Regions from separate parts of the Moraxella nasovis genome, predicted to be linked through region 1. Evidence: riboswitches for the same ligand, from Rfam matches in the RefSeq annotation. Region 1 holds a riboswitch; the other holds the start of a gene.
The links. A riboswitch is a leader RNA that binds a small molecule or an ion and turns the genes downstream of it on or off. The one in region 1 is predicted to bind thiamine pyrophosphate.

Region 1 (16,376 bases):
GCAAGCTAAAATCAATGGCGTACTTTTTTAAAAGCTTGGTTGCTGGCGTCATGGGATATCACACGATTGGCTTTAACGGTGGCACAACATGAGCATTTTGCCCACGATGGCGTAAATAATGATCAAGCAGCGTGATAGCAAGCATCGCTTCAGCAATCGGAGTGGCACGCACACCCACACAAGGATCATGTCGCCCTTTGGTTAGCATTTCAACCGCCCTACCATTAACATCTATGCTTTTACCTGCCGTGGTAATACTGGCAGTTGGTTTTAGGGCAATTTTAGTAATGATCGTTTGACCGCTTGAGATACCCCCTAAGATGCCACCTGCATGATTAGCACAAAAGCCATCTGGCGTTAATTCGTCACGGCTTTCGTGTCCAAACTGCTCAGCAACCAACATACCATCGCCAATTTCAACGCCTTTGACAGCATTAATCCCCATCATCGCATAGGCAATGTCAGCATCCAAGCGATCAAACACAGGCTCACCAAGCCCTGCAGGCACACCTGTTGCTAAAATAGTAATTTTCGCTCCCACGCTTGTGCCTTTTTCTCGGCACTCGGTGATAAGTTTCTCAAACTCAGGCACAGCATCCATATCAGCACAGAAAAATGGATTGCTATTGACAAGTTGCCAATCAATATCATGTTCAGGAATCAACTTAGCCTTAACGTTACCAATTTGACTGACAAATCCTCGCACCTGCACGCCTAAATGCTCCTGCAAAAACTTCTTAGCGATCGCTCCTGCCGCCACTCGTACAGCTGTCTCACGAGCAGAAGAGCGTCCACCACCACGATAATCTCGAAACCCATATTTCATCGTGTAGGTATAATCAGCATGGTTTGGACGAAAAGTATCTTTAATGTCGCTATAATCTTTAGATTTTTGGTTGGTGTTACGGATGAGTAGCCCAATTGGCGTGCCTGTGGTTTTACCCTCAAACACCCCTGAGATAATCTCAACAATATCGTCTTCTCGGCGTTGGGTGGCAAATTTGCTTGTGCCAGGTTTACGGCGGTCAAGATCAACTTGCAAATCAGCTTCACAAAGCTCTAAGCCTGGTGGCACGCCATCTACGATTGCCATTAAGCCTGCCCCATGCGATTCACCACAAGTGGTTACGGTAAATGATTGTCCGATTGTGTTGCCTGCCATGCCTAATCCTTAATAAAACTAAATCGACTTACTTCGCGAATAACCACTAAAACACTAAGGATGCACAACTTTTTATGTTTATGGTTAAAAATTGCACATTATCTGTTAAAAAGTGGGTACACCCTAGATAAAATGATTCATATTATAACACAATGAACCAAAAAGAAAATCAAGACAAACACTTTAAAAATCGGTGACCCGCCCTTATCATGTGTTATAATAATTTTTTAGACACAGGCATAAAAGAGCATCTATGAGCGAATACGAAACCACTTCCCAATTAGCCGCCCTAATTCAGCTTGGCAAAGAGCAAGGTTATCTAACTTATGCTGAAGTTAATGACCAAATGCCAGAATCTGTCACCGAAAGCGATCAAATTGAAGACATTATTCAGACGCTAACAGATGTCGGCATTCCCATTTATGAAGTCGCCCCTGATACTGATGATATTTTGCTTACCGAAAACAGTAGTGGCGGTGCTGACGATATGGTTGCAGATGAAGCAGCAGCTGTACTTGCTAGTGTGGAAACTGAACCAGGTCGCACCACCGATCCTGTGCGTATGTACATGCGTGAAATGGGAACGGTAGATCTACTGACTCGTGATGGCGAAATCGAGATTGCCAAGCGTATCGAAGAAGGCACACGAGAAGTGCAGTACATCATGGCATATTGGCCCGGTACGGTTAAATTTGTCCTTGAAGAATATGCTCAAGTTCAAGCTGGAGAAAAGAAAATCTCTGACATCGTTACAGGATTTCTCACCTTAGAAGATGATGAGTTTATTCCAAGCGAAGAAGCCGAGCTTCGTCCTGCTGATCTTAAAGAAGCACACGATCATGATAATAGCGATGATGAAGAGGATGATGGCGATATCGACACCAGTGATGATGATAGCAACCTAGACCCTGAAGAAGTGCGTGTGCGTTTCGAAGAAATCCAAGAGCTATTTAACACAGCACAAACCGCTCTAGAAAAGCATGGACACAGCCACAAAAAAACCAAAGCTGCCTATGATGAGCTTGCTGATAAATTTATGCTAATTAAGCTAAATAATCGTCTAAGCGATCAGATTATGGAGCTGATGAACAGCGTCTACCAAGACGTGCGTGACTGCGAACGTAAAATTATGCGTCTCGTCATTCGTCGTGGTAAAATGCCGTTAGATGAGTTCAAAAAAACCTTCCCAGCCAATGAAACCAACTTAGACTGGCTACCAACTCGTATTGAAGGTGAGCCAAGTTTTGCTGAAACTTTGGCTAGTGTTCAAGATAAGGTTATTAGCCTTCAACGTCAAATCGCTGAACACGAAAAGACGCTTCACATGGACGTTAAGAGCATGAAAGCAGTCGCTCGCCAAATGGCAATCGGTGAATCTAAGACTCGCCGTGCCAAAAAAGAAATGGTAGAAGCCAACTTACGTCTTGTAATTTCTATCGCTAAAAAGTACACCAATCGTGGTTTGCAGTTTCTTGACTTAATTCAAGAGGGTAATATTGGCCTGATGAAAGCGGTAGATAAGTTTGAATATCGCCGTGGCTATAAGTTTTCAACTTATGCCACTTGGTGGATTCGTCAAGCCATCACCCGCTCGATTGCCGATCAAGCTCGTACTATTCGTATCCCTGTGCATATGATTGAGACGATTAATAAGATTAACCGTGTTAGCCGTCAGCTCTTACAAGAAATGGGGCGTGAGCCGACACCTGAAGAGCTTGGCGAACGTCTAGAAATGGACGAAGCCAAAGTGCGTAAAGTACTAAAAATCGCCAAAGAACCTATCTCAATGGAAACTCCCATTGGTGATGATGAAGACAGCCACTTGGGTGATTTTATTGAAGACAGCACCATCTCAAGCCCTGTGGAAAGTGCAACCGCTGAAGGCTTGCGTGAAGCGACTCGTGCCGTACTTAGTAATCTTACCGACCGTGAAGCTAAAGTTCTAAAAATGCGTTTTGGCATTGATTTAGCTTCTGATCACACTTTAGAAGAAGTTGGCAAGCAGTTTGATGTAACTCGTGAGCGTATCCGCCAAATCGAAGCTAAGGCGTTGCGTAAACTTCGCCACCCAAGCCGCTCTGAGCATTTACGGTCGTTCTTAGAAAATGATTGATTTAAAATAAATAAAAATAAGGCAGAGATTTTTTTTGCCTTATTTTTAAAGATTTAATCTGCTGATTGTTTTGTCATTAAAACAGTAAAAGATGTCAAAAGACGACCAACCCACCCTTTATACTATGACAAGATGGCAGGTTTTTTAATAATCATTTAAAAAATTGGTGAAAATATAAAATAACGGTTGTATTTGTATATATGCTAGCAGGGATTGACTTTTATTATAAAACCCCCATCTACTAGTCATTACAACTATATTTAAGGCAATAAAATGACCACCAAAATAACCAACCTAAACTGCACACCTACCGCCGTCAATGCCACACGCACTGAGATTCAAAATCCAGAATTATGGGAGTTTCCCATGGAATATCCGCTTAGCATCATCGGGCATGAAGGTGAGCATGACACCCTAAAAAATGAAGTTACGCTGATTTTGGCAGAGATTTTCCCCACCTTTGATATGGCAAGCGTGCAAATTCGCCCCTCCAAAACAGGTCGCTTTCATGCCATCAAAGCCAAGCTTTATCTAACCTCTGCCGATGAAGTTAATCGCCTATACACCGCCCTTGACAAGGCTAAAACTGTGCGAACGGTCGTCTAATTTACAAAAAGACCCCCTTGTATTTGGTGGTCTTTTTTTATACACTAAAACTTTATGACAATCGCTTATCATCAATGCCAACTTTTGCCCCCATTCCCCCAAAATCCCCCACTGCCTTGCGTGTTTTACACACCTCTGATTGGCACATCGGCAAACGCCTATTTAACCAAACTCGCTATGATGAATTTGAAGCGTTTTTAACATGGCTAATCACCGTGATTGACCGCCATAAGATTGATGTGCTACTTGTGGCAGGCGATGTATTTGACACCATGACCCCAAGCAACAAAGCCCAAGAGCTGTATTATGATTTTTTAGGTTTGGTTGCCAAAAGTCACTGCGAGCATATCATCATCACCGCAGGCAACCACGACAGCCCCACTTTTTTGGACGCCCCCAAAGCCCTATTAAAATCGCTCAACGTACAAGTCATCGGTCAAGCCACAGACGATCCCACAGACGAAGTCATCGTCCTAAAGCAAGACGACGATACACTTGCTATCGTCCTTGCCGTGCCGTATTTACGAGATAAGGATATACGAGCAAGCGGTAGTTTTGATGATAGCTCCCAAAAGCTTACCCAAACCAACGATGGTATTGCCAAACACTACCGCACCTTAAGCGAGTATGCCAAAGCCCTACAAGCAGACTGCACGAAAGCAACCCCCATCATCGCCACAGGGCATCTGTTCGCTGCAGGGGCAAGTGTATCATCAGAAGATGACGGTATGCGAAAAGAGACGGTGGTCGGCACACTTGGACAACTAGACGCCAGCGTCTTTGATGAGAGCATAGATTATGTCGCACTCGGACACATTCACGCACCGCAGACAGTAGCAAACCAAGACCGTATCCGCTACTGTGGTTCACCCATTGCCATGGGTTTTGGTGAAGCGGGCAAGATAAAACAAGTACTAATCGCTGATTTTGACCCAAAAACACCGACGATTTACTCGTTGGCAGTGCCTATTTTTGTGCCACTTGTGCGTATCAAAGGTGATTTTGATACCATTAGCAATAAGCTTAATCAACTCATAGCACAAGACCAAAAAACCTATGCCGAGATAGAATACACAGGCGATACGCTAATGCCACAGCTTGCAAGTTTAATTAGGCAGATGCTTGAACACACTCCCATCACCGCACTTAACATCATCAACAAAAGTCAGTATCAACACATCTTAAAGGCAACACATCAAGGCGAAAGTCTCAAAGAGCTAAGTGAGCTTGATGTCTTTAAAAAACGCCTTGAGCGAGCAGAATTAGACAGCGGGCATGAAGCACTTATCCATGCCTACCAAGCAGTACTGCACGCCATTCATGACAGCGATGATAACGCTTTATAACCACAAAACCTATCAACATTATTAGACCTATTAATTATTATGAAGATTTTAAATCTTAGTCTACAAAACATCAATTCTTTAAAAGGCAAATGGTGCATTGATTTTACCGACGAAGCTTTTAATCGAGATGGTATTTTTGCCATCGTGGGGCAGACAGGAGCAGGTAAGACCACAATTTTTGATGCGATATGTTTGGCAATTTTTGGCAAAACCCCACGCATCAACAAAATTAGCACCGCCCAAAACGACTTGATGAGTGTCGCCGCAGCAGAATGCTCATCACAGGTGGAATTGCAAATTGGCAATAAACTGCACCGTTTTTACTGGTCACAAAGACGAGCAAGAGGTAAGGCGGACGGTAAATTACAAGCTATTGAACGAGAGATTAGTAGCATTAGCCACCCTTTTGACAACAATGGCAAAATCATTGAAACCAAACCAAACCTGTGCGATAAGCTTGCGGTGGATATTTTACACATGAATTTTGAGCAATTTACCCGCTCAGTCATGCTTGCCCAAGGTGAATTTTCGGCATTTTTAAAGGCGAATGCCAACGAGCGTGGCGAGATTTTAGAAAAAATTGCAGGCACTCAAATTTATAGCCAAATCAGCCAAAAGACCTTTGAGATTCACAAACAAAAAAACGAAAACTTAACCGCTTTAAAAAACAAACTAAGCGGTAGCCAAATGATGAGCCAAGAGCATTTTGAAAATTTACAACAAACCATCAAAAACACCGAACAGGCTTTATTAACCAATCAAACAAAAATAAATGACATCGAGCAAAATATTAAACTTATTTTTGACAAAAATAGTCTACAAGAAAAAATAGACACCGCTCAAGATAATATCCATCATTTTAGTCAAAAGCTACACGATTTTGCCCCAGATTTAGCACGCTTACAGCAGGCTAATTTAGCTTATAGCATCACCCCTTTATATCAAAAAATCAACGACAGCATCGCCCAAAAAAATCACACCAAACAAAATATTAACGCTTTAAAAGATAACCTGCCTGCGTTGCAAGAACAGCTGGCAGATGCCAAAAACAGCCAGCAGCAAGCACAACTTGATTTTGATACCAAACAAAACGAACAACAAACTGCCTTACCTGTCTTTAGGCAAGTTAGAAACCTAGACAGCACTCTTTATCATCTAAAAATAAACTTACAATCTTTAAACACAGAAAAAACCAATCATCAACATCAGATAGATGATTATCAAAAAGCGATTGATAAATTTCATAACAAATTAAATGCCGATAAAGAGCAATTAGCCACTCTCAACAACAAAAGCGACCATCATACCGATAATTTTGGGAATGACTTAGGCGGTGATTTAGGCATGCTATCAGGCTTAAACCATCAATTTAGCCTTCACACCAATCAGCTCATTAAAATTGGGCAAAATATTCAAGAAAACGCTCAAAAAATTAAGGCTTTTGGAATACTAATCAACAACAAAAGAGAAGATTATAAAACCGTTAATCATACGCTTAAACAAACAAAGCAGCAATTTGATAAAAGCTGTGATGAGTTTTGTCAGTTGTTTGCACTTGACCGCCAAGCCTTTGATATCTCAAAAATCAATCATTATGGTTCATCTTTACAAAATGATAAAAATAAATGTGTGCGTAGCATAGAGTGCTTTGAGCAACATCAAAAACTGACGCAAAAATTATCCGCAACCCATGAGCAAATTAAAACTCATCAAGACAAACAAAGCAGCTTATTAAGCACACAAAAAAACTTAACCATAAACATTGAGAACATTAATAAAAAACTTGCCAAAAAAAATGATTATTTAAACACACTAAAGCACAACGATGAACTAACCAAAGAGCTGACTTTATTAAAACAAAAGTTTGACGCTCTAAAAAACGGTGAGCCTTGTCCGCTGTGTGGCTCACTAGATCACCCTTATAAATCAAGCCTAGATAATGTGCATCATTATGACAATAAAGACCATAAAGCAAAAATTACCGCTATTGAACAAGAAATTACCAAACTATCTGATGAAGTGCAACAACACAACAATGAACTCATTGGCATTAATAAAGACCTAAGTCATTGCAATGACGAGCAGCATAAACTACAAAAACAACGTGATGATTACCAACAAGAAATAAGCGATATAATTTCATACATCAATCAATTATTACAAAAATTTGATATCGTTGTCTGTGCTGATAATTGTGATGATATTCAACAAACAATCGCCCAAAAAGAGCGACAACTTAGCGATCAAGAACAGCATTACCTTGATTACCAAGATAAATTAATCAAGCTTAATAGCAAATTATCACAGCTTAGTAATGAAGAATCTATGATTAAAAATCAAGGCATATCCTTAAAAGAGCAGCTTAATTTATTAAATCAAAATCATCAGACTTATAACAAAGAAAAAGATGAAATAACATTAACGATTGATAATACAATCAATGATATCAATGGTTATTTATCCAAATATCAACAAACGGCTGTGGAAGTATCGTATAATAATCATCAGTCGTTACAAGCGTGTTTTGATATCGCATGCCAAACGCTTAGCGAACGTATCACGCATTTAACTTATCTTCATCAAGAATATCAATCTTTGGTGCAACAAAAAGAGCAATTAACAAAAGCCATTAATGAAAACACTTTACATTTAGACAATCAACAAGAGCGGTTAAATAATGCCAAAGCTAATTTAGAAAAAATATGCCAACAGATTGCCGAGCTTGATGACAAATATCAAAGCACCATCAAAGAACGCCAAACACTATTTGGCGAAAAAAATGTGGACGATGAAGAACAGCAATTACAAAAATCTTTGGCAGAATGTAAACAACGATTAGATGAAGCGACTCAAGCGTTTTATACCGCAAGCAGCGAGCTGGTAAAACAAAAGGATAAATTGGATTATCATCAAAATACCTTAAAACAGATTGAACAAACGCTCACCATCTCTCAAGACGAGTTTTATCACGCCTTAACAGAAAAATCTTTTAAGGACAAGGACGACTTTATTCAAGCGATACTGCCTAAAGATGTAATGGATGAATTAGCCGCCACTCATCAGCATTTAACCATTCATCTACAAAACAATGAAGAACAATTAAAAGCAGAAAGTGAAAAGTTAGAGCAATTAATAAAAACAAATCCATCTTTAAAAAGCTTAAACTTACAAACTTTACAAGCTGATAAAATGTTATTGCAACATCAAAATAATGATTTAAGTGAAGACAATGGCAAAAATAAAACCATCTTGGCAAATGAGCAATCAGTTCGTCAGCAGAACAAAGAACTCACCCAAAAGATAATTAGATATGAAAATGACATCAAAATTTGGGAACAATTAAACGCCCTAATTGGTTCATCAGACGGCAACAAATACAGAAATTTTGTGCAAGGGCTGACGCTTGAGCTGATGCTTCACCATGCCAATGAGATTTTGGGTGAGATGAGTAAGCGATATGTGCTGGTGCATGGCGATGATAAGGGTAATAAAAGCACGTTGGATATTAGCGTGATTGACACCGCTCAAGGTGGCGAGATGCGTAGTACGCAAAATCTATCAGGTGGAGAGAGTTTTATTGTATCGCTCGCTCTTGCGATGGGGCTTTCCAAGATGAGTAGTGATGATGTACAGATTGATTCGCTGTTTTTAGATGAAGGGTTTGGCACACTAGACGATGAGATTTTGGACGTGGCATTAACCGCCCTATCAGGGCTGTATGACAGCGGCAAACTCATCGGTATCATCTCTCATGTAAATGCCCTAAAAGAACGGATAGGCACAAAAATTTATGTGAAAAAGACATCAGGCGGAGCAAGCGAACTTGACGGGGCAGGAGTTAGTCGCTTGACTTGTTAACAGTTAACCCACAACGGTTTGCCAAAATGCTTTTTTGGTAGATGGATTTTTTAGCATAGTAGACAGTGTCGGTAGTGTGACCACCTTATCTATCTGAGCGTGGATAGTGTCAATTATACCTAAATCGTACATAAACTCACCCATATTACTCAAAAAAACCACGCTTGGCTTTTGCTTAGCAAAACTTCCTATTAAAAACGGCACAAAAAAACCACCAAAACCACTCTTAGCCAATGCCACATCGTAGCTTTGATTATCATCTTTCGTGAATGGATAGTGTGCTTCATGAAGTAAAAACCCCATGCCGCTACTTGTCGCTGTTCGCTTTAAGGCATCTTGCAAAGACAGCCACAGTGATTTTTCTTCAGGTGTCATCTGAAGTTTATCAACGATAAGCACCCAAGTGCCATAGCGTAATCCTTGTAGCTGATAGCGAATTTTTGTCTCGCTTGGGCTTAATTCATCTATCGGTTCGCTTTTAGTTGTAGCATTTATTACACTGACGGCTTTTTTATCGGATACATCAAGCTTGTCATGCCAAACTGTATCAGTATTCATACTTTCATCTAAGATGGCGTCTGGCTGCACTTGAAAACACTGATTAATGCGATCAATATACGGCTTTGTGTGGCATATTTTTGCCCGCTTATCCACCCATAAATCAATGCCGATTAATGAAGCAATGTGGCGATTTTGAATGCCAATTTGGCTATCTTTTGACATTAGTAATCTACCGTTAATGGTGGTGTATAACGACAAACTGAATTAGGCTGCGTGTAATTTACCCCCCATTTGCGATAGCCTTGGGTGTCTAAATGCAAAGCTCCTGTGGCATAAACACCTAGACCAAGCTGCCATTTTGCACCTTGCTCATGCCAAAATTGACACAGCATATCTTGAAGCTGCAGCATCTCACTGCTATTAGCGTCATAAGTTGGCACCCAAATATCAATAGCGGCATTCATGGTGTGCTTACTTGCCTTAGCACCGCCAGCACATTGATTTAACGCATGATTACGATACACCGAGCGAATCTTAGTACTAGGTGGCAAAATCCCAACTTGGCGTAATTCATGATACAGCTGAATGGTCGGTAAAATCTTAGCCCAAAGTTCAGTTGGTGGCACTTGATAAGGCTCGGCATTACATTCACGCCAAGAACGTGCTGTCGTCAGTAGATTATGTAAAGGCGGCACAGCTTTTGCACTGCCAAGCTGAGTTGCAAGATAAGTCTGGTAGTGTATGACAGCATCTTTTTGATCGGGATGATCCTGCAGCCACTGCCAAAAATGCTCAGCACTACCGACCATCTCATTATGCTTATCATGCTCATGGCTATGGCTATGGCTATGGTTATGATGGTCAAAGGTAGCCACTTCAAGATGGGTTGTTTTAGCCTGTACAGCAGACATCATTGACAATGCCATCAGCCCTGTTATTATTTGCGATACTCTTTGGGTTTTAAATTTTATCTGAAATTTACTTGATCGCATACCCTACCCCATGACGAATCATCTTTAAAGATTGCTTTATTATATCATCTTCTGCCCCAAAACCTAAAATTGTGTGGCAAATTTTAGGCTTAATTTTACAGCTAATAAATGTCGAATAATCCACTCCTTTTGGCATTAATTTTAAGCAAAATCAACACTTTTTTATTTAAGTTGTTGTTTTTAAATTAAATTTATGCCTTGAAATTTAAAAAAATGGTGTTACTATATAAAGATTGGAATCATCCAATATATACTATGCCTTAAATTTAGATATTCTTAGTTGTTTTTAAACTTAAGGCACTTTAGTTTTATTAAAATTATACGTCTTTTGACGGATAAGAAATACACCAAAACGCACATCTATCGTACAATGTGACGTAAAAGTTAACCATAACGCACAGTGCTTATGGTTATGCGAGGTAGTAATGAAAAAACATCTTAACTTTTTAAGTCTAGCTTTACTGACCGCTAGTCTTAGCCTACCAGCTCAGGCTAGTGATACAAATGAGAGCGACATTGATAAGGTTTTGAGTAAGCTTACCGAACAGTATGACAACGCATCAAGCCTTGTCAAGTCGGTTAGACAGCCTGCATCCTTGGCACTAAACAGTCCGCTTGTAAATAAGACTGATGTCGCTGTTAACGACTCAGAGCCTGTTTTAGAAAAACTAACAGCAGTGGCATCAAACACCGTAAAACGCTTTAAGCAAACAGGCTTAGCATCTTGGTATGGTCGTCAGTTTCATGGTCGCAAGACTGCCAGTGGCGAACGCTTTGATATGAATGCCCTAACTGCTGCCCATCGCTCACTACCACTTAACTGCTACATTAAAGTTACCAATAAAGACAACGGTAAGTCAGTTGTGGTAAAAGTGAATGATCGTGGTCCTTTCCATGGCAATCGTGTGCTTGACTTATCTTATGGTGCTGCTAAAGCCATCGGCATTACCAGTAAAGGTGTGGGTAATGTCAGCATTGAGCGTGTTGATAAACCATAATCTTCAAAAAAAAAATACACCTAACTAAGCACATCACAGGTCCAATTAAAAAACCAACCGATCGGTTGGTTTTTTAATTGCACTTATCACAATTTAGATAACATCTTAGGATAATGCTTGTAGCAGCTCTTGTTTTAATCTTAAATATGCCGAACTTTGAGTAAAATTTGGCATATCTGGCACATCAAAACAAGCAGTAAAAGTTGCAGGTTTACCCTTAAGTACATAGATACGACTTGCTAATGCAATCGCCTCATCAATATCATGCGTAATCATCAAGCAAGCTAAACTTGCCTTTTGGCGAAAATCATCAAACCAAATATGCATTGCCGATTTTGTCATAAAATCAAGAGCAGAAAACGGCTCATCAAGCAACATAACACCATCATTACTCAGATAGGTTCTTAGCAATGCAGCACGCTGTCTTTGACCTCCTGAAAGCTGACTTGGATATTTTAGCTCTTGCCCCACCAAGCCAAACTCCGCGAGCTTTGGCATAATGTGCTGAGCGATTTGCACCTTTGACATTTTTGCCAAAACTAGGGGTAAAGCGATATTGTCATAAACAGTCTTAAAGGGTAAGAGCAAATCTTTTTGGAGCATATAGCCCACATGACCTGGCTTGCCTGTCACGTCCATGCCATGAATAAAAACTCTGCCTGATGTCGGCATTAATAACCCTGCTGCGATATTAAATAACGTTGTCTTGCCCACGCCACTTGCCCCAACGATGGCAACAACGTCGCCTTCGTCAATGGATAAGTTAAGCCCATGCAATAGTTCATCACCATCAAATGTGTGGTGAATATCCACCAAGCTGAGCTTTTTAGGTGGCAGATTTATCGTACTCATTTATGCACAGCCATCAAGTTAGCATTTATAAGCCCATGTTATTTTTGCTCAGCGGGCAGGTAATCATTGGTCACGCCTGCTTGGGGCATAAATGGTTTTTTAACCAGTCCTTGGGCATACACCCAATCAAAGAAACGATCCCAGCGATCATAATCAAAACGACCCCAATCGCCCTTCTCATCTAGATATTGTGCACTCATGTACTTTTGGCTAGCATGTGCAAGCTCTTTATTGGTTTCTGGTGCATGCTTTAATAGAATATCTGCACTTTTTTCTGGATTTTTAGCGGCGTATAGATAGCCATCCTTAATGGCACTAAGTGCTTTTTTATATTTTTCTGGGTTTTTAGTCAGTTCATCGCTATTTGCAATTAGCACAGGAGCATAATAGTCAAACACAGGATCAGCATCTTTTAAATAAAAGAAATTCGTATCCACGCCTTTAAGCTCTGAATGAATGCCATCCCAGCTGTAATATGCCAGCAAATAATCAAACTGACCTAATCGTAATGCTGAAGTTGCATCAGTGCTCTCACCTGGCACAGGATTTAACGGCGCACCAACAATACTTGCCACAGTCGCATCGTCCACAGGATCTTCCCAAGTAGAATATCGCTTGCCATGCAAATCCTTTGGCGATGTCGCACCTAGAGATTTAAGCGACATCAATCCTACGCTGTTATGCTGAGCAATCGCTGCTACAGCGGTGATAGGCTCGCCCTTATTGAGACGTTTTACCATATTTGGCTGAAAATACACGCCCAAATCTGCACGCCCACTTGACACAAGCGTTGATGAGCTATCCTCTGATGGCTGTACGATTTTTGCCTCAAAGCCTTGTTTAGCAAAATACCCTTGATCTAATGCCACATACAGCCCAGTATGGTTGGTGTTTGGCACCCAGTCAAGGGCAATGATCAAGGGTTCAGCCTGTTGAGTGGTATCGCTACTTTTGACAGGTGGCTTACACCCTACAAGCAATAAGCCTGCTGTCAAAACCGCGACAAATTTATTTGCAAATGTCATTTGCATAAGTTACTCCGATTTAAAGCGTCTAAAAAGACGACAATTTAGAATAAAGCTAACAGCAATCTGACATAAGCCAAAAAAAAATAGATTAATCATAAGTTTCCTACGCCAGTATTAACTGTATCAGGTTCACGGGTATCATCTCAGCTTTTTTGTATAATTTAAAAAGCACCCCGACTATTTTTACAGTATAGATAATTAATAAAAACTTTGCAACGCTTTTATTAAGCTTTTATTAAGCTTTTATTAAGCTTTTATTAAGCTTTTATTAAGCTTTTATTAAGCTTTTATTAAGCTTTTATTAAGCTTTTATTAATAACTGATTATTTTACATAGTAATATCTTAAGACACGCCTTTCGATAAGCTTTATCAAAGCAATTAACATCAACGTCAAAACACTAATAAAAAATATCACCGCAAACATATTATCAAGCTCATAGGACTTTCTTACTCGAGTCATATAAACACCAAGCCCATGATAACCGCCCAACCACTCAGCAATCACCGCCGAAATTAACGCATAAGATAAGGCAACTTTTAACCCCGTAAAAAAATAACCCATCGCAGAAGGGATTTTTAAGTGGCGATACAGCTGGTATTTTGTGGCTTTTAATGATTGAAATAAATTAAGCTGTTCTTTTTGGATTGAGTTAAAGCCATCAAGCAGTGCGATTGTCATTGGAAAAAATACCGACAATACCACCAAAACCACCTTTGGTAAAATACCATAACCAAGCCAAATCACCAAAAGCGGAGCTATAGCAATGGTAGGTATGGTCTGATTTAATAACAAAACAGGATAAGTCAGCTCTTTAAAAATTTTAGATAAATCCATCAAAATCGCTAAAACAAAACTTAATATAAGTCCAATCACCACACCTAAAAACGCTGTCCATAGCGTATATTTGGCATGCATGCCCAGCAATGCAATATCATCAATAAATGCCCAAATAATCTGCCAAGGAGAAGGCAGTAGATAATCTGGCACTAAGCCAAATCCCACCACTGCCTGCCACATGATGAGTAATAAAAATACCAAACTATGCTGTTTTAGGTGGCGTATCATCTAGCGTGCCTTAAAATAATTCAAATGCCTTAGCAAGAGCATCATCGAGACGATCGACAGCGATGACGTGAATGCCGCCAAACATCGTTTGGTCTTTTGGGGCATTCGCCTTAGGAATGATGGCATGAGTAAAGCCGTGCTTACTGGCTTCTTTTAAACGCTCTTGACCGTTAGGCACAGGACGAATCTCACCGCTCAGCCCCACTTCTCCAAACACGGCAAGGCGTGGCGGCAATGCTTTAGCACGCAAGCTTGATGCACAAGCAAGTAACACCGCTAAGTCTGAGCCTGTCTCCATAACTTTAACACCGCCGACGACATTGACGTACACATCCTGCCCACTCGTGTGAATGCCACCATGGCGGTGCATGACAGCCAGTAACATGGCTAAACGCTGATAATCAAGCCCTAAAGCCATACGTCTTGACTGCCCATGACTGTCATCAACAAGGGCTTGCACCTCCACGAGCAGTGGGCGTGTACCTTCACGGCTCACCATCACCACCGAGCCTGCGATGGGTTTTTCATAACGACTTAAAAAAATCGCAGATGGATTAGCCACTTCCTTAAGCCCTGTATCAGTCATGCCAAAAATACCAAGCTCATTGACTGCACCAAAGCGGTTCTTGACTGCACGAATCATACGAAAGCGACTGTCACTCTCACCCTCAAAATACAACACCGTATCTACCATGTGCTCTAGTACTCTAGGGCCAGCAAGCGAGCCTTCTTTGGTAACATGACCAACAAGAAATAAGGCGGTTCCCGTCTGCTTGGCAAAACGAGTCAGCATGGCAGCAGACTCTCTAATCTGTGCCACGCCACCGGGAGCAGACTGTATCGCCTCTGTGTATAACGTCTGAATAGAATCTATCACCGCAACAGCTGGCTGTTCGCTGGTTAAGGCTGCACAAATGGTCTCAACATTCGTCTCAGCAAGCACACGCAAGCGATCGGTCGGTAGGCACAGACGCTTGGCACGCATAGCGACCTGAGATAAGCTTTCTTCACCTGTGATGTATAACGCTGAACCTGCTAAGCTATCAATCGCTGCCATGTTAATGGCGGTTTGTAATAGTATCGTAGATTTACCAATACCTGGGTCTCCACCAATTAGCACCACAGAACCTGCTACAAGCCCGCCACCAAGCACACGATCAAACTCACTAATCCCTGTCGGCATACGAGTCTCAAGTGTAACACCCACTTCATCAAGGCTCATCACCCCACTGACTGCACCAGCATAGTTTGTCACCTTGGTGCTGGCACTACCAGAAGTTGATTTAGCGGTGCGATGGTGTGGCATGGCGATGTTCGGTGCTTCTATCAGCGTGTTCCACTCGCCACAGTCGGTGCATTGCCCTGACCATTTGCCATAATTTGCACCGCATGACTGGCAGACATAGCTTGATTTTTTTGCCATGAAATAGCTCGCTTAATACGTCAATGACTTAACTTAAAACATCAATGCAGGCTTTTACGCTATCGCCTTACTCACCTTTTACCCTTGCTACTTGTTTGGCAAACTCATCACGGTAGTCAAGCAATTCTTCACAAGTAATCGCAAACACACCACTACCGCCTTTTTCAAACTCTAACCAATCAAATTGGATATTCGGATAAGCTTGGCGTAAATGCCATTCGCTATCGCCCACTTCGCACACCAAAAGCCCATCACGGGTGAGATAATCTGGTGCATCGTGTAAAATTTGATGCACCAAATCTAAGCCGTCTTGTCCTGCTGCTAATGCATGCTCAGGCTCGTGCAAAAACTCAGGCGGTAGCTCTGCCATCGCTGCTGAATCCACATAAGGCGGATTTGTGACAATCAGCTCATACTGATTTTCAGCAGG
Region 2 (16,376 bases), 710 kb from region 1:
TGTAGATTATATCAACGATGGTAAGCAGACATTAAATGATACATTTCACTTCACGGCTGATTCAAGTGATGGCATAGGCGTTGAGGTGGCTTTACAATGGTCGGACAGCTTTAACGAAAAAGTTTTATGCTTTACCAATAATATCCCCCAAAAAGACGGTGGAACACACTTATCAGGCTTTCGCTCAGCATTAACTCGCTGCCTAAATGCCTATATGGATAGTGAAAATATTGCTAAAAAAGAAAAGGTGCAAGTGACGGGCGATGACGCACGAGAAGGGCTTGTTGCCATCATCTCGGTTAAAGTGCCTGACCCTAAATTTAGCTCTCAAACCAAAGAAAAGTTGGTCTCAAGTGAGGTGAAAGGGGCGGTTGAAACTGCCATGAACGAACGCCTAAGTGAGTATTTACTTGAAAATCCAAGTGCAGCCAAAGCTATTGCTGGTAAAATCATCGATGCTGCTAGAGCTCGTGAAGCTGCTCGTAAAGCTCGTGAAATGACACGACGTAAGACGTCTTTGGATATTGCAGGGTTGCCAGGTAAGCTTGCTGACTGCCAAGAAAAAGACCCAGCACTTTCTGAGCTTTATTTGGTGGAGGGTGATTCGGCAGGGGGTTCTGCTAAGCAAGGACGTAGCCGTAAAACACAAGCCATTTTACCTTTAAAGGGTAAAATTTTAAATGTAGAAAGAGCCCGTTTTGACAAAATGCTATCATCTGCTGAGGTTGGTACGTTAATCACTGCTTTAGGTTGTGGCATTGGTAAGGATGAGTATAACCCCGATAAGCTCCGCTACCACAAAATCATCATCATGACCGATGCAGATGTGGACGGCTCACACATTCGCACATTGCTTTTGACGTTCTTTTTTCGTCAAATGCCAGAGCTGATTGAGCGAGGTTATATTTATATCGCTCAGCCGCCGCTTTATAAGATTAAAAAAGGCAAGCAAGAGTTATATCTAAAAGATGATGAAGCCTTAAAAGCGTATCTTTTATCATCAACGATTGATGATAATCAGCTGTTTTTAACCAAAGATACACCAGCTATTACAGGGCAGGCTTTAGAAAATTTGTTAAATGATTATAGTCTTGCTCAAAACACCACAAATCGCCTAAGTCAAAAGTATCCACGAGCTTTAATTAATGCATTAAGTCTTTTGCCTAAGCTTGAAACTGAGACTTTAAAAGATAAAGCTAGGCTTGGTGAATGGGCAGATAAGTTACAATCTATGATGAATGAAACTGCCGCTAAGTTAATGCCTAGTGTGTCGCTTGAACCGCTAGGGGGTGATGATAATTTAGGTATGTTTTTACCAAAAGTAACCATCTATGTGCATCAATTACCACAATATTATACCCTTGATCCGCTATTTATCGACTCAGGTGAGTATGCTAAGTTGTTAAAATTATCAAGCACATGGAATACGATTTTAACTAAAGACAGCTTTATTAGACGTGGCGATAAAGATATTGCCATTAAGGATTTTGATCATCTATGGGAGTTACTCATGACGGACGCTCGACGTGGACTTGGCATTCAGCGTTATAAAGGTCTTGGTGAGATGAATCCTGAGCAACTATGGGAGACCACCATGGATCCTGAAAATCGCCGAATGCTTAAAATCACTATTGAAGATGCTATCGCTGCTGATCACTTATTTACCTGTCTTATGGGTGATGATGTCGAGCCAAGACGTGCATTTATTGAAGAAAATGCTTTAAATGCAGACATTGACACCTAAAGTTAAGATGTTTAAAACATAAATAACCCTGCCAAGCGATACCGTCGTTTGGCAATATCTGATTAACCAATTACTTTATTTAATACCAAACAAAAGGCAAAACACATGACGCAGACCATCACCACTGACCGCATTTTAATCCTAGATTTTGGCTCACAATACAGCCAGCTTATCGCTCGCCGTGTTCGTGAAGCTGGCGTGTATTCTGAGATGTATGCGTTTGATATGTCTGATGATGACATCAAAGCCTTTAATCCAAAAGGCATCATTTTATCTGGCGGTCCTGAGAGCGTCCATGAGGCAGGCAGTCCACGTGCCCCCAAAGCGGTGTTTGAGCTTGGCGTACCTGTGCTTGGTATTTGCTATGGCTTTCAGACGATGGCAGAGCAGTTTGGTGGCAAGGTAGAAGCTGGCTTGGTGCATGAATTTGGTTATGCTGAGATTGACGTATTACACCAAGACCGTTTGCTCAGTAACATCGCCAACGACAAAAACCAAGTCCAAGTGTGGATGAGCCATGGGGATAAAGTATCTTTATTGCCAGAAGGATTTGTTAGCACATCAAGCACGCCTAGCTGTCCGTATGCATCTGCCAGCGATGAGCATCGTGGCTTTTATGGGGTGCAGTTTCACCCAGAAGTTACGCATACCGACAAAGGGGTGGTGCTGATTTCTAATTTTGTACATGGTATTTGTGGCTGTGGTCATGCGTGGAATTCTGAGAACATCATTGAGCTACGCATCGCCCAACTAAAAGAGCAAATCGGCGACCAAAAGGTATTGCTTGGCTTATCTGGCGGTGTGGATAGTTCGGTGGTGGCGGCACTTTTGCATAAGGCGATTGGCGACCAATTAACCTGCGTTTTTGTGGATAATGGCTTATTACGCCTAAATGAAGGCGATGAGGTTATGCAAATGTTCGCCCAGAATATGGGCATTCGTGTGATTCGTGCTGACGCTGAGTCTCGTTTTTTGATGGCATTGGCAGGCGTAACAGACCCAGAAGCGAAACGCAAAATCATCGGACGAGAATTTATTGAAGTGTTTTCAGAAGAAGCACGTAAGCTAGATGGCGTGAAATTCTTGGCGCAAGGGACGATTTATCCTGATGTGATTGAATCGGCGGCAAGCAAGCAAGGCAAGGCTCATGTCATTAAATCGCACCATAATGTTGGTGGTTTGCCTGATGATTTGGCGTTTGAACTGGTTGAGCCGCTGCGTGATTTATTCAAAGATGAAGTACGCAAATTGGGTGTGGCACTTGGCATTCCCCATCACATGATTTATCGCCACCCATTCCCAGGTCCGGGTCTTGGCGTGCGGATTTTGGGCGAAGTCAAAAAAGAATACGCCGATATTTTGCGTATGGCGGACGACATCTTTATGCAGGAGCTTCGTGCGTCTGGTTGGTATGATAAGACGGCACAGGCATTTGCGGTATTTCAGCCTGTCAAGTCGGTAGGGGTGGTCGGTGATGGCAGACGTTATGCGTGGGTGATTGCACTTCGTGCGGTTGAGACGGTGGACTTTATGACGGCACGCTTTGCCCATTTGCCTTATGATTTGGTGGATAAAATCTCAACTCGTATCATGAATGAAATCCGTGATGTGTCTCGTGTGGTATATGATGTCAGTAGCAAGCCACCTGCGACCATTGAGTGGGAGTAAATACATAAAAACCAAGTCTATGTGCTTGGTTTTTTTGGGTGTGATGATAAGATGAATTCAAAATATATGTTTCATGTGAAACATACAAATGGGCTTGCATGAATTGTGGTGTTATCTATTATCTCACCGGTATGATATACAAAGAATCTCTACTTTATCAATACACCTGTATTTATTAACAAAACCACCCTAATCATCTTGGTTGGTATTATTATTTATGATAGAATCAAGTTTTCTCACTTTTTATTGGAAATTGTCATGTATTGTCTTGACAGGCTGTATTTGCCCGCTATAATGCTCTGCGTACCTGCGTACCTGCGTACCTGCGTACCTGCGTACCTGCGTACCTGCGTACCTGCGTACCTGCGTACCTGCGTACCTGCGTACCTGCGTACCTGCGTACCTGCGTACCTGCGTACCTGCGTACCTGCGTACCTGCGTACCTGCGTACCTAGTCTAAGCCATACCCAAAATCTCTTAGTATCCCATCATACCCCATTCTTATCTCATTTAGCAAACCATCTGACCTGCACGGGGCAATCCCATGCAAGTTAAATCAGCCACTCAAACACACCCCCAGTCCCCATCTCAGACCAAGTCTCGTGAGCGTATCAAAGACCATGGCGAAGTTTATACAAATGAGCGTGAAGTCAATGCCATGCTTGATTTGGTCGCTCACCAATGCACCGACCCCGAAGCCACCTTTTTAGAGCCTGCCTGTGGTACGGGGAATTTTCTTGCGGTGATATTACAGCGAAAACTTACCGCCATTTACCAAAAACACAAAAAAATTCAATACAACTACGAATTAAACGCCATTACCGCCATTAGCTCCATTTATGGTATTGAGCTGTTGGCTGACAATGTCGCTGAATGTCGTGAGCGGTTATTAGCGATTTTTCAAAATCATTACTCATCTCATTTTAAAAACATTAACCCACGCTGTATAGACGTGGCACGTTTTTTATTATCAAAAAATATCTTATGTGGAGATGCTTTATCATTAAAGCAGAAAGACGGCACGCCCATTGTGTTTAGTGAATGGTCAATGCTTGGCACGGATATGATACGCCGTGAATATGTCTATCCTGATTTAATCAATAAATCCAGCGAGCGTGAATTGCCGTTATTTTCGGATTTGGGCGATGACGCTTATATCCCTGAGCCGATAAAAGAATACCCGCCTGTGTATTTTTTGGATATTGATTTAAGCGACAAGGAGTATAAAAAATGAGTGATTTAATCAATTACAACCCAGACGTTTTGGAATGCCTTGCCAATTTATCCAATGATGAAGTTTTTACCCCGCCAAAGCTCGTCAATGAAATATTGGACAGACTGCCCCAGGCATTATTTGAAAATCCAAACACGACATTTTTGGATCCTGTCTGCAAATCAGGTGTATTCCTACGAGAAATCACCAAACGTCTCATCAAAGGCTTAGAACACCAAATCCCAGACCTACAAGAACGGCTCAATCATATATTTAGCCAGCAACTCTACGGTATCGCCATCACACATCTGACCGCTCTATTATCACGGCGGAGCGTCTATTGTGCCAAGCGAGCAGGGGGAGAATACAGCATTTGTACAGCATTTGATGATAATGATGGCAATATCTTTTTCCCCCAAAGCGAGCATACATGGCAAAACGGCAAATGCACAGCCTGTGGAGCAAGTCAAGATGTCTATGACAAAAGTAACGGCAGTATCAGCCGTGAGCATGAATTTGAGACCCATGCGTATGCATTTATCCACCCATCTTTTTATGAATTGGAAATTAGTAAAATGAAATTTGATGTAATTATTGGTAATCCGCCGTATCAATTATCGGATGGTGGTGCTTCTGCAAGTGCCACGCCTATTTATCATAAATTTATCCAGCAAGCCAAAAAATTAAATCCGCATTATCTGATTATGATTACGCCTAGTCGTTGGTTTGCAGGTGGAAAAGGGCTTGATGAATTTCGTGATGAAATGCTAAATGATAGACGTCTAAAAGTTTTGGTTGATTATATTGATTCAAATGATTGCTTTCCAGGCGTGGATATTTCAGGCGGGGTTTCTTATTTTTTGTGGGATAAGAGCCACTCTGGAACTTGCTTGGTGGAAACCATTGAAGGAAATAGTATTGTTTCAAGAATGAATAGATATTTAAAAGAAGATGGCACTGAAACTTTTATTCGTTTTAATCAGGCAATTTCTATATTAAGAAAGATTAAAAATTTTAAAGAAAAAAGTTTTTCAAATTTGGTTAGTTCAAGAAAGCCATTCGGTTTTTCTACATCATATCGTGGACAATCAAAATCAAATAGTAACAGTGTTGAATTGTATACAAGCGATGGTATAAATTATATAAGTTTAAATGATATAGATAGGAATAGAAATTGGGTTAATCAGTATAAAGTTTATATTGCAAGAGCTTATGGGGAAAGAATTTCATCTAATTTTTGGGTATTAGGAAAACCATTTTTGGGTAAACCAAATACAGCTTGTACAGAAACTTATTTAGTTATTGGAACATTTGAAAATGAACAAATTTGCAAAAATGTAATGTCTTATATTAGTACAAGATTTTTCCGCTTTTTGGTTCTACTTAAAAAGAATACACAAGATGGAACTCAAAAAGTTTATCAATTCGTACCTATGCAAGACTTTTCAAAATCGTGGACAGATGATGAATTGTATCAAAAATATGGTTTATCTGATGATGAGATTGCTTTTATTGAAAAGATGGTTAGACCGATGGAGCTTGAAAATGAGTAAAAATTATACGTTAAAAACACGCAATGTATCTTTTAATCAAACTAATCTAGTTAAACATTTTCAATCTATTAGGGATAATGCCGAGCAAAATTTGGGCGGTATTGTTACTAATGCTGATGATATTTTGGATTTAAAAGATTTTTTAAGCTGTTTTTATAGCGGTAGAGATGAGTTAAAACAGCATTTTGATTTGGATAATTGTGAATTTTATGTGGATTATCCACCAAAAGAAATTCGTAATAGAAATAGCAAAAAAATGTTTTTATATTAGAGATTTGTCAGATAAAAGCAAATTCCGACAGGTTTCTATTTTATCAACAAAAGCGATTAAAAAGCCAACAGATTTTGAAAATTTTAAGGAATTTTGTCAAGATGTTATTCAAGACTTTAAATACGAAAAACGAAAAGAACTGGCGTCAATTGATGGATTAAATTATCAAGAATTTGATTTATATAGTAATCCCACAACGACACAAATTGTTCAAGAATTTTTGGATAAAAATGAATTGACGGATAAATTAGATTTAATTATCTCGCCAAATGATTTGGGAAATCATATTCCTTTTTTATTAGATGGTCATAAATATCTTGAACAAGATTTTTTAAATTTTTATCATCAAAAAGTTCAAAATGATGAAATTGAATTTTTCTTAAAAGCGAGAAAAACCCAATGAACCCACAAACCCCCGTCAATCTCACCGACACCCTAAACCCACCCCGCATTTATGCCTATACCGATGAGCGGTTTGACGGCTGTATCAAGGTCGGCTACACCACCAAGACCGCCTTGGAACGTGTGCAGGCACAGTATCCGATTGCCACACCACGCCAGAGCTGGCGGATTGTCTTTGATGAGCTGGCGGTTCGTGATGACGGCACGACATTTAGCGACCATGCCATTCATCAAGCCCTGATTAAGATGGGTTTTGACAGACCAAATGGCGAGTGGTTCGCTTGCACACTAGACGATGTCCATTCGGCATTTTTGACTGTTAAGACAGGCAAGGCGATGGCGGACAGGCGCACGGCAGATTTTGGGCTACGTCCTGAGCAGGCACAGGCGGTGGCACGCACCAAGGCGTATTTTGAGAGTTTTTCGGCAGAGCCTGCCAATCATGGCAAATCGCCCAGATTTTTGTGGAATGCCAAAATGCGATTTGGCAAGACTTTTGCCAGTTATCAGCTTGCCCGTGCGATGGGTTGGGAGCGTATACTGATTTTGACGTTCAAGCCTGCGGTGCAAGATGCTTGGGAAAATGACCTAAAAAGCCATGTGGATTTTGTAGGTTGGCAGTTCATCAGCAAAAACAGCGATTTGACGATTGACACGGCGGATAAAAATCGCCCGATTGTCTGCTTTGGGTCATTTCAAGACTTTTTGGGCAAAACCAGATCAGGCGGTATCAAAGCCAAAAATGAATGGGTACACGCCCTAAATTGGGACTGCGTGATTTTTGATGAATATCATTATGGGGCGTGGCGTGAGAATGCTCGTGATTTATTTGATGGCGAAACCGACAAAAAAGAGCAAGAATTTGCCGAAAGCTCATTTTTAAAAGACTTTGACCAAGAGCTTTTGCCGATTACCACAGACCACTATTTGTATTTGTCAGGCACGCCATTTCGGGCGATGTCGTCAGGCGAATTTATTGAAGAGCAGATTTTTAACTGGACGTATTCAGACGAACAAAAAGCCAAAGCCGAGTGGGACGACACATACGGCAAAAATCCGTATTTATCACTACCCAAGATGGTGATGATGACCTATCAGCTCCCTGATAGCATTCGTGATGTGGCAAAGAAAGGCGAGTTTAATGAATTTGATTTAAATGAGTTTTTTCGTGCGACAGGTGATGGCGATACGGCACGGTTTATCCATGAGAACGAAGTGCAACGCTGGCTAGAATTTATCCAAAACAAACTGCCTGAGATGACCGTAGACACCCTAAAAATGGGGGCAAAAAAACCGCCCATGCCATTTAGTGATGTGCATCTAAAAAATGGGCTACTGCATACTTTTTGGTTTTTGCCATCTGTGGCGAGCTGTTTTGCGATGAATAATTTATTGGCCCAAAAACAAAATCAGTTTTTTCATGAGTATAAAATTATCGTCTGTGCAGGCACGCAGGCAGGTATTGGTGTAGAAGCCTTGCCCCCTGTACAGCAGGCGATGGGCAGCAATCCTTTGACCACCAAGACCATCACGCTCTCCTGCGGTAAGCTCACCACAGGCGTATCGGTCGCTCCGTGGACGGGGATTTTTATGCTCCGTAATACCACAAGCCCAGAGACTTATTTTCAGGCGGCATTTCGGGTGCAGACCCCTTGGGTGCTTAAAAACTATGACCCCACCGACCCACATGGCGAGACCATCTTAAAAGAGCAGTGCTATGTCTTTGATTTTGCTCCCAATAGAGCCTTACGCCAAATCGCTGAATACAGCTGTCGGTTGGACAACACGAACACCAATCCTGAACAAAAGGTGGGTGAGTTTATCCGCTTTTTGCCTGTGCTTGCCTATGATGGTAGCACGATGAAGCAGATAGATGCAGGCGGCGTTCTAGACATGGCGATGAGTGGCACGACTGCCACACTTTTGGCACGGCGGTGGGAGAGTGCTTTACTTGTTAATGTGGATAACGACACATTGACACGGCTGATGAATGATGATAAAGCGATGAAAGCTTTAATGGGTATTGAAGGATTTAGAAGTCTAAACCAAGACATTGAGACAATCATCAATAAATCTGAAAACGTGGCAAAAACAAAAAAAGAAAAAGGCGATGAGCTGACACCCAAAGAGAAAAAAGAACTTAGCGATGAAGAAAAAGAATACAAATCGCTTCGCAAACAAATCCAAGAAAAACTCATCAAATTCGCCACACGCATACCCATATTTATGTATCTGACCGATTATCGTGAGCATTGTCTAGAAGATGTGATTACCCAGCTTGAACCTGATTTATTTCGCCGTGTAACAGGTCTTACGCAATCAGATTTTGCTCTGCTAAACCGCCTAAATGTCTTTAATGGCAGTCTGATGAATGATGCGGTATATAAATTTAAACGCTATGAAGACAGTAGTCTAGAATACACAGGGCTAGACAGACACAAAGACAAGGTGGGGCTTTATAATACGGTGGTGGGGCGAGATGAATTTGATAAAATAGATGTTTGATTACTTAAATGTTTGATGTACTTAAGATGCTTAGCCCATCAAAATTTCAACTTTATCCCAATCAACCACAACCATAATCTAACTTTATCACAACCCAAAAAAAAGCACCAAACCCTACAAATATCTAGGCTTGGTGCTTTGGTGTGATGAGCTTATTGATATTAAATCCTTATTGATTAAATGGCTGCGATGACCATAATCTCAATCAGCCATTTTGGATTGACTAATTTTGCTTCAATGGTCGCACGAGCAGGGGGTGTGATGCCTTGCACCCACGCATTCCACTCGGCATTAAATGCGTCAAAATTCGCCAAATCGGTAATGAACACCTGAGCAGATAGCAGTTTTGATTTATCTGTACCTGCCTTGGCAAGGGCTTCGTCTATATTGGCGAATACTTCACGAGATTGTCCTTTAATATCTAGGCTGTCGTCATTGGGTACTTGCCCTGCCAAATAGACCACGCCTTGATGAATGGCGATTTCGCTTAGGCTGTCGTTGCTGTCAAGTTTGGTGATGTTGCTCATGAATTATCCTTGTTGATTAAATGGGTTGTTGGTAGTTGGTTGTTATCGTTGATAGCGTGCCAAAGACAGACCATCTAGGCTGATGTCTGGGGTTTGTTTGGTGATGATGTCAGCGACAAGCTTGCCTGAACCGCACGCCATCGTCCAGCCAAGTGTGCCATGCCCTGTATTGATGAACAAGTTATCAAAAGAAGTTTCGCCGATGATGGGCGTGCCATCTGGTGTCATGGGGCGAAGACCTGTCCAAAAGCTCGCCTGCGATAGGTCGCCTGCGGGGAATAGGTCACGGGTTACCATTTCAAGGGTGGCACGACGCTGTGGGTTTAGTTTTAAATTAAATCCTGATAATTCTGCCATACCACCGACACGAATGCGATTATCAAAGCGAGTGATGGCAATCTTATAAGTCTCATCAAGCACGGTTGAGACAGGGGCAAGGCTTTCATCAATAATAGGTATGGTCAAAGAATACCCCTTGACAGGATAGACAGGCAGGCTTAATCCTAAGTGTTTGGCGATGGCACGAGAATAGCTACCAAATGCTAATACATAAGCATCTGCTTTAAGGATTTTGCCATCAACTAATACGCCTGTGATGGTCTGTCCGTTGTGCTGTATTTCTTGTACGGTCTGATTGAATAAGAATTTTACCCCCAAAGTTTCGGCGATTTTTGCCAAGCCTTTGGTGAATAAATTGCAATCGCCTGTCTCATCATTGGGCAGTCTTAGTCCGCCCACAAGCTTATCTTTGGCGTGTGCCAAAGCAGGCTCGGCACGAGATAATTCATCACGACCTAATAGCTCATAAGCGACACCGCATTCTTTTAACACTTCAATATCACGACCCACCACGTCTAGTTGGGCTTGTTTTCTAAATAATTGTAGTGTGCCTTTGGTGCGATGTTCATAATTGATGCCTGTGTCTTGGCGGAGTGCTTGCAGGCAGTCTCGGCTATATTCAGCGACACGCATCATGCGTTCTTTGTTGATGGCGTAGCGTTCGGCGGTACAGTTGGCGAACATTTGCTTTGCCCATTGGGTCTGCCAAAGTGTGCCGTCAGGTACGATGGCAAAGGGGGCGTGTTTTTGAAATAGCCATTTGGTAGCCTTGGCAGGGATGCCGGGGGCTGCCCAAGGGGTGGAATAACCGGGGGAGATTTGCCCTGCATTGGCAAAACTTGTCTCTTCGGCAACATTTGCTTGGCGTTCAATGACGGTTACATCAACACCTTGTTTGGCAAGATAATAAGCAGATGTAACACCAATCACACCACCGCCTAGCACAATCACTTTCATAGCAATCCTTATACAATCCTTGAATAACAAAATGACAACCAAATGATAACAACCCCATATGATAACAAGCACACTGATGAATAACAAGAGACTTTCCCTAAAAGATAAAAATATTTTATGTTTATCAAAAAATATGGTTTGGTTTTTTGGGGATTTGTTGTGTTACAATGTAATTAACTTGACGGAGTGCAATTTTAGATTGCCGAGATTGTGTCTTTTAACACAAAATCCGTTGAACCTGATGCAGTTAATACTGCCGTAGGAATCAAGTTAATCAAAGTCATTTTTCCGCCATTGGCAACCATACGGGCAAAATTTCTTTATTGGCTTGATTTGTTAAAGCCAATTTAAGGAAAAATGTATGAGCCAATTAACAAATCCCCACCTAAACCAAGTCGTCAATCAGCACGAACAAGACGCAAAAGACCTAACTCGCACCTTGCCAGCGTCTCGTAAAGTCTATGTACAGGGCAGTCGTGCCGACATTCGTGTGCCATTTCGTGAGATTAGCTTGACTGACACGCCAACAGGTCTCGCCCAAGACGGCGTGGAGAAAAATCCGCCAATTTTGGTGTATGATACGTCTGGCGTTTATACCGACCCAGATGTGCAGATTGACCTAAATCAAGGCTTACCAAAACTTCGTGAACAGTGGATAGTCGAGCGTGATGACACCGAGATTTTGGACGGTTTGACATCGGCTTTTGGTAAGGCACGCTTAAACGACATTCGCACCCAAGGCATTCGTTTTGCCCACATTTCTAAACCACGCCGAGCCAAACAAGGCAAAAACGTTACCCAATTACACTACGCTAAACAAGGCATCATCACGCCTGAAATGGAGTACATCGCCATTCGTGAAAACGGTCGCCAAGCAGATGGGGTGGATTTACGCCAACATCAAGGGCAAAATTTTGGGGCGAAAATGGTGCGTGAAATTACCCCTGAATTCGTCCGTCAAGAAGTCGCAAGCGGACGAGCGATTATCCCGAGTAACATCAATCACCCAGAGAGCGAGCCGATGATTATCGGGCGAAATTTTCTCGTGAAAATCAACGCCAACATCGGTAACTCGGCACTTGGCTCGTCCATTGATGAAGAAGTCGCCAAAATGACGTGGGCAACTCGTTGGGGGGCGGACACGATTATGGATTTGTCCACCGGCAAAAATATCCACGAAACTCGTGAATGGATTATCCGCAATTCGCCTGTACCGATTGGGACGGTGCCGATTTATCAGGCCCTTGAAAAGGTGGGCGGTGTTGCCGAAGATTTGACGTGGGAGATTTTTAAGGATACGCTCATTGAGCAAGCCGAGCAGGGCGTGGATTATTTTACCATTCATGCAGGGGTGCTACTTCGCTATGTACCGATGACAGCAAATCGCTTGACGGGCATTGTCAGCCGTGGCGGTTCAATTATGGCACAGTGGTGCTTGGCTCATCATAAAGAAAACTTTTTGTATGAGCATTTTGATGAGATTTGTGAAATTGCCAAAGCCTATGACGTGGCGTTTAGCTTAGGGGACGGACTTCGCCCCGGCTCAATCCAGGACGCTAATGACGAAGCTCAATTTAGCGAGCTTATCACGCTTGGTGAGCTGACAAAACGTGCGTGGGAGCATGACGTGCAGGTAATGATTGAAGGGCCTGGACACGTTCCCATGCATATGATTAAGGAGAATATGGAAATGCAGTTAACCCATTGCCATGAAGCGCCATTTTATACGCTAGGACCACTCACGACCGACATTGCCCCTGGGTATGACCACATCACCAGTGCCATTGGGGCGGCGATGATTGGCTGGTATGGTACGGCAATGCTGTGCTATGTTACGCCAAAAGAGCATCTAGGTCTGCCCAATAAAAAAGACGTTAAAGACGGTATCATCACCTATAAAATCGCCGCCCACGCCGCCGACCTTGCCAAAGGACACCCGCTGGCTCAGGTGCGTGATAATGCCTTGTCTAAGGCACGCTTTGAGTTTCGCTGGGAAGATCAGTTTAATCTTGCCCTAGACCCTGACACCGCCCGAGCCATGCACGATGAGACCATGCCAAAAGAAGCCCACAAGTCGGCTCACTTTTGCTCTATGTGTGGCCCGAAATTTTGCTCGATGAAAATCACCCAAAACGTGCGTGAGTATGCCAAGGGAATGGACGAGATGAAAGAGAAATTTAAGGAAGAAGGCAGTCGGTTGTATCGTGCTATATAGCCATAAGAAAATAAGGGGGTGGTTCAAAAAGTGTGTTAGTTTGGTTTTTTGTTCGCCCTGAGTAGTGAGCTTGCCGAACTATCGAAGGGCGGGAAAACCGTCATGGGCAGGCATAGCTCACCACAAACGGTTTTCTTGTCAGCATACTTTTCAAGCCATAGCCGAAAATAAAACCACCACAAAAGCCGTCCTTTGGGCGGTTTTTTGTTTATGTGATGATAAACTGTTATAATAGTAAGTTTTAATCGTATCATTTATAAAAAAAAACTCATGTCCCTATTTTCCTACTTTGAAAACCGCCTAGACACTTATCCTGACACCCCCATGCCCACCGCCAAAGACGGATTATTTGCCTTTTTGTGGGCGTGTACGGCGGGTGCTCGTGGCTGGATACTGATGCGTATGCTATTATCCATGCTTTTGGGAATATTTGGTTCGCTGTTATTTGCTTGGGCAGGTGATGTGGTAGATTGGCTGACCACTTATAGCCCACAGACCCTTTGGCAAGAAAAAGGGGCGACCATCATGCTGATTTTGGGCTTGTGTGTCTTGTCTATCATTGGCGAGTTTTTGGGGAATTTGATCCACTTTCAGACCTTGCAAGGCGTGTTTCCCATGCGACTTAGATGGTGGTTTCATAAGCACATGCTTGGGCAATCCATGCAGTTTTATCAAGATGAATTTTCAGGGCGTGTGTCTGCCAAGGTGATGCAAACCGCTCTTGCCGTGCGTGATACGATTATGACGATGGCGGAGATGATGTCATTTGTTATCGCTTATCTTGTAACGAGCGGTGTGATTTTGTTTGGGCTTGATGTGTGGCTGTTCTTGCCATTTGTGGCGTGGCTTGTTTGTGCAGGCGTGATTATGAAAATTTTTTTGCCACGTCTAAAACGAACCGCAAGTATGCAGGCGGACGCACGAGCCTTGATGACAGGGCGTATCACGGACGCTTATGCCAACATCAGTGCGGTCAAATTATTTAGCCATTCACACCGTGAGCTAGATTATTCCAAATCCGCCATGACGGACTTTATGAGTACTGTCCACGCCCAAATGCGGTGGGTGTCTTTGCTAGGTACGACCACTGAACTGTTGTCTTTGATGATGATTGTCGGCTCTACTGCCATCGGTGTCTATCTGTGGACACAAGGGCAGGTTACGGTGGGGGCGATTGCGGTGGCAAGTGGTATTGCCCTTAGATTAAAAGGCATGATTCAGTGGATCATGTGGCAGACGGCAACTTTGTTTGAGCATATCGGTACGGTGCAAGATGGTATGGGAACACTGACCATGCCACACGCCATCACAGACAAAGATGGTGCCAAGGATTTGGTGGTGACGGCAGGGGATATTGTTTTTGATGAGATGGTGTTTAATTATGGGCGTGGTGATGATCAACTTGGGCTATTTAATCAATTTAATCTTAGCATCAAAGCAGGCGAGAAAGTCGGTCTGGTGGGGCGAAGTGGGGCGGGTAAATCTAGCCTTGTCAATCTGTTGCTAAGATTTTATGATGTGGACGGTGGGCGAATTTGTATTGATGGTCAAGACATCAGCCAAGTTACCCAAAACTCACTTCGCCATCAAATCGGCATGGTAACCCAAGACACGTCCCTACTTCACCGCACCGTGCGAGAAAACATCGCCTATGGCAGACCTGATGCGACTGATGATGAGATTATCATGGCTGCCAAAAAAGCCCATGCGTGGGAGTTTATCCAAAGCCTACACGACAAATATGGCAATACAGGGCTTGATGTACAAGTCGGCGAGCGGGGGGTTAAGCTGTCTGGTGGTCAGCGTCAGCGTATCGCCATCGCTCGTGTCATGCTCAAAAACGCACCGATTTTACTGCTTGATGAAGCCACATCCGCCCTAGATAGTGAAGTAGAACACGCCATCACTCAAAGCCTAGACGACATGATGACCGGCAAAACCGTCATCGCCATCGCCCATCGTCTCTCCACGATTGCAAGCCTAGATAAGCTGGTTGTCATGGATAAAGGGGAGATTGTGGAGATGGGCAGTCATGATGAACTTATCGCTCGTGGCGGTATTTATGCAGGGCTTTGGGCAAGACAAAGTGGCGGATTTTTAGGAGAGATGGACGGCTGACGACTTGTTTTTTCAATGTTTTAAATATTTGCTGTTGATGCACAACCATACTCATCAAACCAAAGAAGGTAGATTATGTACCCATTTTTACGTTTAGCCAAAACCCTAGCCAAAAGCTCATTAGACTTTAAACAAGGCGACAAACTTCGCTTGACCGACACCGCCACATACCAATTTACGGTGCAATTAAATGACATTGATAATTTTTTGGAGATGAATAACGGACGGATTTTTACGCTATTTGATTTGGGGCGGACGGATTTTGCCATTAGGGCAGGACTTGGCAAAAAACTGCTTGAAAACCGTTGGGGGTTTGTGGTAGCAGGTAGTACCATTCAATACAAAAAGCGTATCCGTGCCTTTGACAAAGTTACCATGAAAACTCGTGTCGTAGCCATTGATGGGCGTTGGTTTTATATGGAACAAACCTTGTGGGTCAAAGGGGTATGTGCTTGTCATGCCTTGCTACGCACCGCCGTTACCAACATCAAAACAGGCAAGAGCATTGATAGTCAAGATGTGCTCAATCAGCTTGGTTATCATGATGTCAGTCTGCCACCTGATGAATGGGTGCAGGCGTGGATTGATGCCGATAAACTGCGTCCTTTTCCTTAACTAACCTTTATTGAGTTGGATTTTTGATACCCAAAACCCAAGAGTTTATCTTGGGTTTTTATTGGGTGTTTTGATTTGATTAGATGTTTTGATTAGGTGTTTTTGGCGGTAACTTTGCGTACTTTATCTCTGGCACGGTCTTGTTTTAGGCGAGACAAATAATCTACGAATACCACGCCATTAAGATGGTCAAGCTCGTGCTGAATACACACCGCAAGCAGTCCGTCTGCTTCTACGCTAAATTCATCG

Region 2: linked by a shared signal. The riboswitch ahead of thiC (phosphomethylpyrimidine synthase ThiC) and the one ahead of LU293_RS01440 (ABC transporter substrate-binding protein) in region 1 are both predicted to bind thiamine pyrophosphate.

The regions. Positions count from the first base shown of each region.
Region 1 is NZ_CP089976.1:280,711-297,086, forward strand. Features, by position in the region: gene ybaK (Cys-tRNA(Pro) deacylase) at 1-52, opposite strand, end outside; gene aroC (chorismate synthase) at 59-1,162, opposite strand; gene rpoD (RNA polymerase sigma factor RpoD) at 1,416-3,275, shown strand; gene LU293_RS01405 (YbeD family protein) at 3,549-3,881, shown strand; gene LU293_RS01410 (exonuclease SbcCD subunit D C-terminal domain-containing protein) at 3,956-5,227, shown strand; gene LU293_RS01415 (AAA family ATPase) at 5,267-9,085, shown strand; gene LU293_RS01420 (hypothetical protein) at 9,089-9,808, opposite strand; gene LU293_RS01425 (D-Ala-D-Ala carboxypeptidase family metallohydrolase) at 9,808-10,578, opposite strand; partial or broken gene LU293_RS09890 (septal ring lytic transglycosylase RlpA family protein) at 11,229-11,576, shown strand; gene LU293_RS01435 (ABC transporter ATP-binding protein) at 11,682-12,428, opposite strand; gene LU293_RS01440 (ABC transporter substrate-binding protein) at 12,467-13,459, opposite strand; TPP riboswitch at 13,540-13,642, opposite strand; gene LU293_RS01445 (ABC transporter permease) at 13,780-14,523, opposite strand; gene radA (DNA repair protein RadA) at 14,534-15,946, opposite strand; gene prmB (50S ribosomal protein L3 N(5)-glutamine methyltransferase) at 16,014-16,376, opposite strand, start outside.
Region 2 is NZ_CP089976.1:993,442-1,009,817, reverse strand. Features, by position in the region: gene gyrB (DNA topoisomerase (ATP-hydrolyzing) subunit B) at 1-1,744, shown strand, start outside; gene guaA (glutamine-hydrolyzing GMP synthase) at 1,850-3,412, shown strand; gene LU293_RS05015 (DNA methyltransferase) at 3,957-4,646, shown strand; gene LU293_RS05010 (Eco57I restriction-modification methylase domain-containing protein) at 4,643-6,178, shown strand; gene LU293_RS05005 (hypothetical protein) at 6,171-6,449, shown strand; gene LU293_RS05000 (hypothetical protein) at 6,388-6,852, shown strand; gene LU293_RS04995 (GIY-YIG nuclease family protein) at 6,849-9,356, shown strand; gene LU293_RS04990 (RidA family protein) at 9,533-9,883, opposite strand; gene LU293_RS04985 (D-amino acid dehydrogenase) at 9,926-11,179, opposite strand; TPP riboswitch at 11,352-11,461, shown strand; gene thiC (phosphomethylpyrimidine synthase ThiC) at 11,541-13,394, shown strand; gene LU293_RS04975 (ABC transporter ATP-binding protein) at 13,665-15,512, shown strand; gene LU293_RS04970 (acyl-CoA thioesterase) at 15,588-16,127, shown strand; gene def (peptide deformylase) at 16,220-16,376, opposite strand, start outside.